Regions from separate parts of the Colwellia sp. E150_009 genome, predicted to be linked through region 3. Evidence: predicted binding sites of a transcription regulator. Region 3 holds the regulator's gene; each other region holds the start of a gene.

Region 1 (3,294 bases), on a different contig from region 3:
AGATTGCCGTTAACATCGACTCCCACTGCGCAGTCATATCTGGCAGTGTTGCTTTTACAGGTAAGGCATTAATGAGTGCAACGCCAATATCGGTAGCAACTATTTTTTTTCCTTGTCGCTGTAAAAAATTACGCTTAAAAAGTAAATCGATAATACCAGCACGAGTTGCATCTGTACCCAATCCATCGGTATCTCTTAACACTTTTCTTATGTTTTCATCACTAACAAAACGTGCAATTCCCGTCATAGCGGCTAACAATGTTGCATCAGTAAATGATTCGGGTGGTGATGTATGTTTTTCAATTAACTCCCCTTGCAAACAATGTAAATGTTGCCCTTTTTCTAAAATTGGCAGTTGCTTATTCTCTTGTAGCGCTGCTTTATCATTGCTAGGAAAAAGTACCTTCCAACCTTTTTGTTGTTCAACCTTAGCATTTGTGGTGAATAATCCTCCTGCAATCTTTACCGTTAATTTGGTTTGTTGATATTTATAAACAGGATAAAACTGCGCTAGATATTGACGAGTTATCAGCAAGTAGATATTCTTTTCAAATGGATTTAAATTAATATTATTAGGCGATTTTTCAGTGGGAATAATCGCATGATGAGCCGTGATTTTTTTATCATTCCAAACGTAACTCCGAATAGACGGATCAGCATTTTTTGCTTGTTCATTACAGGGTAACTTAGTGCCTGCTAACATACTTATAATGGCGGGGGCTTGCTTCAATTGCTCTTTAGGTAAATGACGGCAATCTGACCGAGGATAAGTAATCAGCTTATGTTTTTCATAAAGAGCCTGACATACATCAAGTACTAATTTAGCATTCATTGAAAATTGCTTAGCAGCTGAAATTTGTAAGCTAGATAAGTTAAATGCCAAAGGCTGATTTTGCTGTTTTTGCTCAATACTAATATCTTCTACAATAGCAGGTTGGTCTTTAATTCTGCCCACCACGTTTTCAGCTAAGGCTTTAACCAAAACACGCCCTTCTTCATCACAATATGGCTGGCAAGAATCACTAGGCTGCCATTTAGCAGTAAAGCACTCGTTGTCATTAATTTGGTTTTGACTAAGACTTAAATGAGCTAGCACCTGATAAAACGGTTTCGATACAAAATTAGCTATCGCTTGTTCGCGTCTTACCACTAAACCCAATAGTGGTGTTTGTACTCGTCCTACTGACAATACACTGTTATAGCCTTGTTTTTGTCCTTGTAAGGTGTATGCTCGCGTTAAATTGAGCCCATACAGCCAATCAGCTCTTGAACGTGCCAATGCAGAGATTGACAAGGGCATAAAATCTTGATTATTTTTAAGTGAGTTTAGAGAACGTTTAACTGCAGGTAAATTCAAATCACTAATCAGCAACCGTTTCACTGCGGCCTTTTTAGCAGTAGAAACATTAAAATAATCAATAACCTCATCAACTAACAATTGACCTTCACGGTCTGGATCACCCGCATGGATAATGATATCAGCTTGTTTAACAAGATGACGCAACGCCGTTAGCTGAGCACGAGTACGAGCAATAGGTATCAACTTCCATTGCTGAGGTAACATAGGCAAAGTTTCCATAGACCACTTTTTAAAGCGTTCATCATAATCTTGAGGATCAGCCTGCGCTAAAATATGCCCTACACACCAACTAACCACGTCACCATTAGCAACTTCAATGTGAGTTTTATGGTTTTTATGAGGTTTAGGTAATGCTGCGGCAATGGCTCGACCTAAACTGGGCTTTTCTGCAATATATAATTTCAATCAAAAAGTGTTCTATTAAATGATAATTTATAATATAGCGCAAAAACTGTTTTTATGTACAGTATTTTTTGCTTTTATCAAAACCACTGTATAGCGTTAGCTACCTTTTAGGCATTATTTTATTTTGTACTTTTCGCATATGTTCACGAAAGCTTTTATCAAATTTACTTTCCCCACAAGCAAAAGCTGATGTAGAACCTTCTACGGGGCTACCTAAAAATTGTTCCCTCTCTATTATACAGGTGCCGTTATCATGTTTAGTTATTGATATATTGTCTGACATTTTCAGGGTGTTTTTTTCGTGGACTTCTTCCAAAGTTAATGGCTGATTCGAACGTGTAACTGGCATTTGAGCACCATGCATAATTGAAGGTGATCTAAATTTTTGATGTGCTGCTACGCCTTCTGCCATCACCTTTTCTTTAATCGACTTTCGTAAACTTTCTAATTGTTTGAAACTTGAAAACCCTGCTTTGCTAGGGGTATTCATAGTGTTTTTCTTTTTTATATTCGATGATAAGCTATGTTTTTCTTGCTTAACAACAGGTAACTGTTTTTGTTGATGGTTTTCTGATTGATTTTGTAAAGTAACATTAGTTTTTACCGTCACATCTTCATTTTTTTGGGGGCTAGCTTCAATTTTATTAGGTAATTTCTCTACTGTTTTAGGTATTTTTTTTACCGTGATAGGAACAACACTCACGGGCTTAGATGGTGCTTTATATAAGTAACTTTTAATTGTTTTGGTGGTGACGTTATTAGGTTTAGGCTTTTCTGATTCAGCAATTAAAAACAGTAACAAAGCAAGAAAAAAGTGTATTAATATCGAGAAAAACAAAAAATGCTTTTTCATCGAAAAATTACCTTTCTTAGCCAACGCTAGTGTTGGCTGGTCAATAACATTTCCTTTTATTACTAATACCGCTGGCACAAACCTTGTCTCTTCCTTTTAATGTTCATGCACAATAGACACAACTAAAAACAATAAGTTCAATGTCTTATAAGAACTAAATGCATGTTACACCAGATAGTAGAATAAATAAGAATATGGAACTAATTCAAAATTTCTTTTTCGTTGGCATAAATTTCATCGTCTATAGATTCTATTCTCGACTCAAAAATTGCACGAGCATCGTGAAGTCCGCGGTTATAAAAATAGGCACCAATCTGCTCAGCAAAGAAATCGAGCAGAAACTCTGCGTCAAACTGCTCAAGTTCTTGCTCTAATTCTCTGTTGAAGTAGGTTTGTAATTTGTAAACCATACTCTCACGTTGCTCTTTAGAAAATTCAATTTTAGACATACATATACCAAGTTGATTAAGTTATTTTCCATCAAGAAAATCACACATTGGTTATTTGATTAAACCATATCAGCAAAGGGATTTTCAGTAGGTAAAACAATCTTATGTTTAAATTCAGCAAAACGTAAACTGTCATTATTAATTTCAATCATATTTTCATCTAGTAAGCCTTCACCAAATTTATAAATAAGATCAAACTCACCTTGGTTAGCACGTTGACGATAAAC
Region 2 (3,294 bases), on a different contig from region 3:
AAGTGCTTGTGCGACTTTTTCCATTTGCCAATAAGACGAAAATAATACTAAGGTTGCACTACCGTGATCTATATATTTAGGTAATTTTTCAATAAGCTCATCGGTAAACTTCAAGGCACTAGGTTCGTTAATCATATTGGCAACCACAAGCTGCGCGTTGTTTTGATAATCGAACGGTGAAGTAACTTGTTGATATTGGCTTCCGTCATTATTTTTTAAGCCAGCTTGAAAACGAAAATGATCAAACGAATTTAAAGCAAGTAAGGTTGCAGAGCATAATACAGCACCTTCACATTGGCTCCATAATTTATCTTCTAAGGTAAAACCTACTTCTATTGGTGAGGCGCATAGTAAATAGTCTTGGCGGGCATTAGCTTTTATTGGGGAGTGTTTTTGAATCCATCTTGCCATAGGTGCCGCTTTGTCACTGTCGGTTTTGGCGTACATATGCCAAAGCGCTTGTAAATTTTCCAGTCGTTGCAACATAAAACCTGCTTCGCTCAATACAGGTTCGGCAAGATACATTTTACAATCGCCATCTTTAACCGCTTCAATTAAGGCATTGTAGAGTTTATTTAAATGGCTCAATGATTTTTTACTGAGCTCATTACAATCTTCCGCCCAATTCTTTAATGTTTTAGGAATAATACCATTGTCAAATCGGTAAACTTGCTCATCTTTTTGATTGAAATTGCTATTATTCTCAGTGCCGTTTTCTGCAAAATATATTGAGGCGTTATTGTCAACAAAGGTGAGGACTTTTTGCATTTCTATGAGTAAATCTTGACAATCATCACTGAGTTTAAGTGCTGGCGAAATGGCGCGTTGTGATTTGATTAGCTTAGCCATTTTATCGCCAGTTTCCCTTAGTTTTGTTAACCATTCAATTGCGCCACGTAAGGTGATATTAGCACTTGAGTGATCACGGGTTACTTTAGGTAAATGATGGGCTTCATCAATAATATAAAAAGTTTCATCGGGCGCTGACAATATTCTTCCACCGCCTAATTCAAGATCAGCCAATAATAAACTATGATTTACCACTAATACGTGTGCTTGCTCCATGGTTTCACGTGCTTTATGAAACGGGCAATGTTGGTGTTCAGATAAGGTTTTCAAACAGCTGTGTTTATCACTTTGTACTTGGGACCAAATATGATGTGCAATAGGGGTTTTCCATGAATCAATATCGCCATGCCATGAGCCGTCGGTTAATGCCTTATGCATAGCATTTAAGGTACGAATATCACTGGCTTTGGGTTTTTCAGCAAAGGTAAAGCCTGCTTGGGGCGAGTCAGTGGCAACAGCTTGCGTGAGTTTTTGACGGCAAACATAACGTTGACGGCCTTTAACTAAAGCAAAATCAAATTTTAGCCCCGCGTGTTTTTTCAAAAAAGGTAAGTCTTTATCTACTAATTGTTCTTGTAATGCGACGGTGGCAGTGGAAATACATACTTTTTTGTTACGTGTTAGTGCCAGTGGAATTGCACCTAAGCTATAAGCAAGTGATTTACCCGTACCAGTGCCAGCTTCTATTGTTATAATTTTTCGGTCTTTATTGTATTCACCGGCTAAAGTTTTTGCTATTTCAGCAATAAGAAAGGTTTGCTGTTGTCTGGGATTAAAATGGCTTAAATTTTCACCAATAGCTTTATAAGATTGACGAATTAGTTGTTTTAACTTGTCTGTTAGCATTTAGCGCGGTTTCCATAAAACAGATAAATAAGATATAGTGCTGTATATAATAACAGCTTTTTGTTATTTCTTCTTAATATTTTTATATTGTTTCATAAAAGGTCAATTAAATTGTCGCAACATATTCAAAGTGGTTTTTTATTAAGTCGTCACGTACAAGACAAAGGTAATGCTTTGCAGATCACGTTATGGTTAAAAACACATACTGGTGCGCAAAAGTTGGTGATTGATAATGAACTAGCCGTTTTTTTTATAGAAGAAACACACATTAATTATGCTATTGATCTTTTAAAACAACATGATATTAAGTTGATTAAGCAACAAAATTTGGCTTTACAAACGTTTACGCAAACCCCTGTGCATGGCTTTTACTTTGCTAATTTAGCACAATTTTATCGGGCTAGAGAATGTTTGAAAGCAAAACAAATTAAATGTTATGAAGATGATATACGTCCTGATGATCGGTATTTAATGGAGCGGTTTATTACCGCAGATATAGATTTTATTTGTACTCCTCAAGTGAAGTGCAAAAAATCAAAAGACATGTTATCAATTCATTTGACCATGTTATCGCTAGATATTGAGTGTTCAATGGCAGGAGAGCTATATTCTATTGGACTTTATGCAAATAATACGTATAGAGAAAACTACCTTGAAACAGCTTCTAATAAAAATATTGCCAGTGAATTAACTTGCGTATTAATGATAGGTAAACCTGAACCAGATGCTGCGCCTTATATCGTTTGGGTTGAAAATGAAAAACAGTTGTTAATTGAACTGATAAACCAAATTACTATTATTGATGCGGATATATTGATTGGTTGGAATGTTATTAACTTTGATTTTAATTTATTACAGAAACGTTGTGATCTGCACAAGGTTAAATTTGCTATAGGACGCGATGCTACCGCGCCACGTTGGCGTACTAATAGCAATAATACGGATCAACAGTTTATTGAAATAGCTGGGCGTGTTGTGCTCGACGGAATAGATTTACTGAGAACGGCTACGTATAGTTTTCCAAGTTTTTCGCTTGATAATGTAGCGAATACATTATTGGGAATAGGAAAGAAGGTTGATGATGTTGATAATAGAGTGGATGAAATCACGGATAATTTTTTGCATAACAAGCAGGCTTTAGCGGCTTATAACCTTGAAGATTGTCGTTTGGTGTGGCTCATTTTTGAAAAAACACAACTGTTAGAGTTTGCCCAGCTTCGCGCTCAATTAACTGGGCTTGCAATCGACAGAATCGGTGGGTCGGTAGCGGCGTTTACCAACCTTTATTTACCTAAGTTGCATCGTAGTGGTTACGTTGCGCCAAATATGGGGGACGGTGTTTCAGATCTAATTTCGCCAGGTGGCTATGTAATGGACTCTATTCCAGGCTTATATGACAATGTTTTAGTGCTTGATTTTAAATCACTTTATCCTAGTATTATTCGCACGTTTAAAATAGATCCTATGGGGTTAATTGAAGGACTTATTGAAAATAAGCAAGTTAATAAACAAGTAATAAAGGGGTTTGATGGAGCATACTTTTCACGCACTAAACATTTTTTACCTGATATTATCACTTCGCTTTGGTCCGAACGTGAT
Region 3 (3,294 bases):
CGTGGAATAACGACTACGAAGATATAGTAAAGAAGAAAGCTTAAGTTAAGCTTAGGAAAAACTGATTATCAGTCGAAATTAAACTGAATGTGATTTAATTGTTTGCTTTATTGGGGTTTAGTGTGATGAGTAAGGTTGGAGTGTTTTTAAAGGCTCAAAAAAAAGACTTAAATCTTCTTTTGAGTAATCAATATTACTGATGTTAGCAATACTTATTTTAATGTGCAGAGGCGCTAACTCAGGTTCAGAAGAAATAATAATGGGGGTTGAATTAGGGCTATAGAAAATAGCATTATTGATTAAATATTTCAGTATGGTTGTTAATGCAAATTCATTAGTATGAATTGCGGGGCATTGTTCATTTACACGAACAATTATTTCTCTGTTCACTTTATTTTCAAGGGCGATGGTTGAATTAATTAGCGTTGAAAGATCAACCTTCTCCATTTTGATATATTAAGTAAATAACATAGCAAACTTATCTTAAGATTTGCTGAGTTTTTACTGAAATAACCCCGTTTTTCTGAACACCTTCACTACACTACTTACTATTGGTTATTATAGTAGATAGTGTTGTAGTGATGGAATTTTATTACTTACGGTAGGTATAATCTATACTTTAAAAATTAGCAATCAGTATCTTTTACATCTAGTTTTTCTTTAGCCTTTTCACAGGCATCTTCAATTGCATCTCCAGCGTCAGTTGCCATCTGTTTTGCTTTTTCGGTAGCACCTTTGGCTGCTTCTTTAACCTTATCACCCGCATCGCTTGCTATTTCTTTAGCTTTTTCGGTAGCATCAATAGCAGCCTCTTTAGCCTGTTCACCCGCATCTTTGGCTTTTTCGCCAAGGTCTTTAGCAACATCTTTAGTTTTTGAAATAGCCTCGTCAACTTTTTCACCAGTTGTTTTGGGCTTATCATCACTACAAGCACCTAAACTTAATAATGCTGTAAGTGATAAAGCCATAAATGAAAGTTTCTTATTCATATTTATTCCTCGTTATATGTTAGTAATGCTTAACGATATAACGAATAAGACAACAAAGATATAAAAGATATTTTTTAGTCATTTCTATTAAATTTAGACCTTGATGAGGTGGTGTGGGTATATGACTAAAGCCTTGCATTTATTTTGTTGCTGTATATACTGACAGTTGTAAATAAATACAGGACTTTGCCTAGAAAGGAAAAGCGTATGTCAATGATAAATGAATTAAAGCCTTTAACGAGCCGCCAACAACAAATTTTTGATCTTATTAAAGAAAATATTCAAGAAACAGGTATGCCCCCAACGCGGGCTGAAATTGCAGACTTTTTTGGCTTTAAATCAGCGAATGCTGCAGAAGAACACTTAAAAGCCTTAGCAAAAAAAGGGTATATTGAAATGATACCTGGGACTTCCCGCGGTATACGGTTAGCCGAGCAATTTATTGAAGAAGCAGGACTACCACTTATTGGTAGAGTTGCAGCAGGTGAACCTATATTAGCTCAAGAGCATGTTGAAGATCATTACCAAATGAGTGGGAACTTGTTTCATCCTGCCGCCGATTATTTACTTCGGGTAAATGGTGAAAGCATGAAAGATATTGGCATTTTAGATGGCGATTTATTGGCGGTGCATCAAACGACTGATGTACAAAATGGTCAAGTCATTGTTGCAAGAGTTGAGAATGATGTCACTGTTAAGCGTTTTAAACGTGATGGTAATATTGTTTATTTACATGCTGAAAATGAAAGTTTTGAACCAATAAAAGTAGATCTTACCTGTCAAGAATTTAATATTGAAGGGCTAGCTGTTGGTGTTATTCGTAATGGAAATTGGATGTAGTATTTTTCACTAAAACTGATTTTATACCAATCTCACTAACTATGTGATCATTTCTACTGGTTAAAACAACCAACTACGACGTTATTAATATTTAATAATTAGAACAACTAGTTATTAAAATAAATGCCTTGTATTTGGCTGTTTTTTCTGCGTATAAAGTAGATCACCTAATTAATGAAACTGATATTATTCATCTGCTTAATCTATATATTGATTATATGAATTATCGCTAAATTTTTTAGCGATAATGCGTTTTTGTATTCTCGGTTTATCTCTTTTTATGCGCTCTTTCTCAATTTTCTTCTACTAAACTCCTAATAATCCCAGTTAGTTGTTGTACCTCTTATTCATTTTTTTATTTTATTTATAGGTAGAATATCCCTAGCCTATATCTGTCAAGAGGTAGGCTTGTTTTTGAGTTAATACTCTAGTTGAAAAACTGGCATCCTTTTGACTTTTATCATAATAATTGTTTGACCTAGATCAAGTTTTGAGCGATTCTTAAGGGGAGGTTGAACAAAAAATAACTAGCAAAACTGTATAAAAAGACGTCAATACGTTGATTCTATGCCTATACCGAATGTTTAACTATTCACCATAGATGAGTTGGCTATTTACGTCGGTTAATTTAATAAAATTTAAATGATGTGCTTTACTAATTAATAAGCGCTTAATTAGAAAATAATAATAACTAAATTAACAGATAATCAGTTCAATGAGTTGTGATGTACATTGCTGCTTTCTGTTTTCTATACCCTGTTTTAAAGAAAATGCTAACCAAGCTATTTTCAATGAATAGGTATTGATAGAGGAGAGGTTGAGTGAGTAAAAGTAATCAATGTTGGTGGATGGGAATCGGGCTTTTTTTTACAAGCTTTTTTTCTTGTTCAGCTTGGTCGGAGGCACAGATAAATCTGACCAAAGGAGTAACTGCGGTTAGTAGGGAAGTATACGGTTTACATATGCTAGCCCTGTACATTTGTACCGCCATTGGTATTGTCGTATTTGGTGCTATGTTTTGGTCAATGTTCTTTCATCGCAAATCAAAAGGTGCAAAAGCGGCTGATTTTCATGAAAGCACAACAGTAGAAATACTCTGGACTGCAATTCCTGTCATTATACTCATCGCTATGGCTGTTCCGGCAACTAGCACATTAATCGACATGGAAAATAATGATAATTCCGATGTTACTATTCAAATTACTGGTTCACAGTGGAAATGGCATTACAAATATTTTGATCAAAATATAGAGTACTATTCAGTGCTATCAACTCCTCGGGAACAATATGAAAATCATAATGGTAGTTTTGATGGTAACGGTGTACTTAAAGGGAAAGATTACCTGTTAGAAGTTGATAAACCATTAGTTATTCCTGCCAATAAAAAAGTTCGTTTTTTAATTACCTCAGACGATGTTATTCATTCATGGTGGGTACCTGCATTTGCGGTTAAGCAAGATGCTAA

What was found. Region 3 encodes LexA, which represses DNA repair genes until DNA is damaged. Its sites were predicted from a motif close to TACTGTATNNNNATACAGTA; they were not measured.
Region 1: a site for LexA is predicted at 1,810-1,829, ahead of ACE1OF_RS06720 (DNA topoisomerase III). Genes of this name have one in related genera too.
Region 2: a site for LexA is predicted at 1,734-1,753, ahead of ACE1OF_RS16570 (DNA polymerase II). Genes of this name have one in related genera too.

What each region holds. Positions count from the first base shown of each region.
Region 1 covers NZ_JBHFOM010000010.1:47,215-50,508, forward strand. Annotated here, with positions in the region: gene ACE1OF_RS06720 (DNA topoisomerase III) at 1-1,765, opposite strand, end outside; gene ACE1OF_RS06725 (hypothetical protein) at 1,866-2,696, opposite strand; gene ACE1OF_RS06730 (DUF2164 domain-containing protein) at 2,819-3,067, opposite strand; gene ACE1OF_RS06735 (beta-ketoacyl synthase) at 3,127-3,294, opposite strand, start outside.
Region 2 covers NZ_JBHFOM010000046.1:32,798-36,091, reverse strand. Annotated here, with positions in the region: gene dinG (ATP-dependent DNA helicase DinG) at 1-1,695, opposite strand, end outside; gene ACE1OF_RS16570 (DNA polymerase II) at 1,807-3,294, shown strand, end outside.
Region 3 covers NZ_JBHFOM010000026.1:38,390-41,683, forward strand. Annotated here, with positions in the region: gene ACE1OF_RS12365 (hypothetical protein) at 118-447, opposite strand; gene ACE1OF_RS12370 (hypothetical protein) at 627-989, opposite strand; gene lexA (transcriptional repressor LexA) at 1,203-1,829, shown strand; gene coxB (cytochrome c oxidase subunit II) at 2,651-3,294, shown strand, end outside.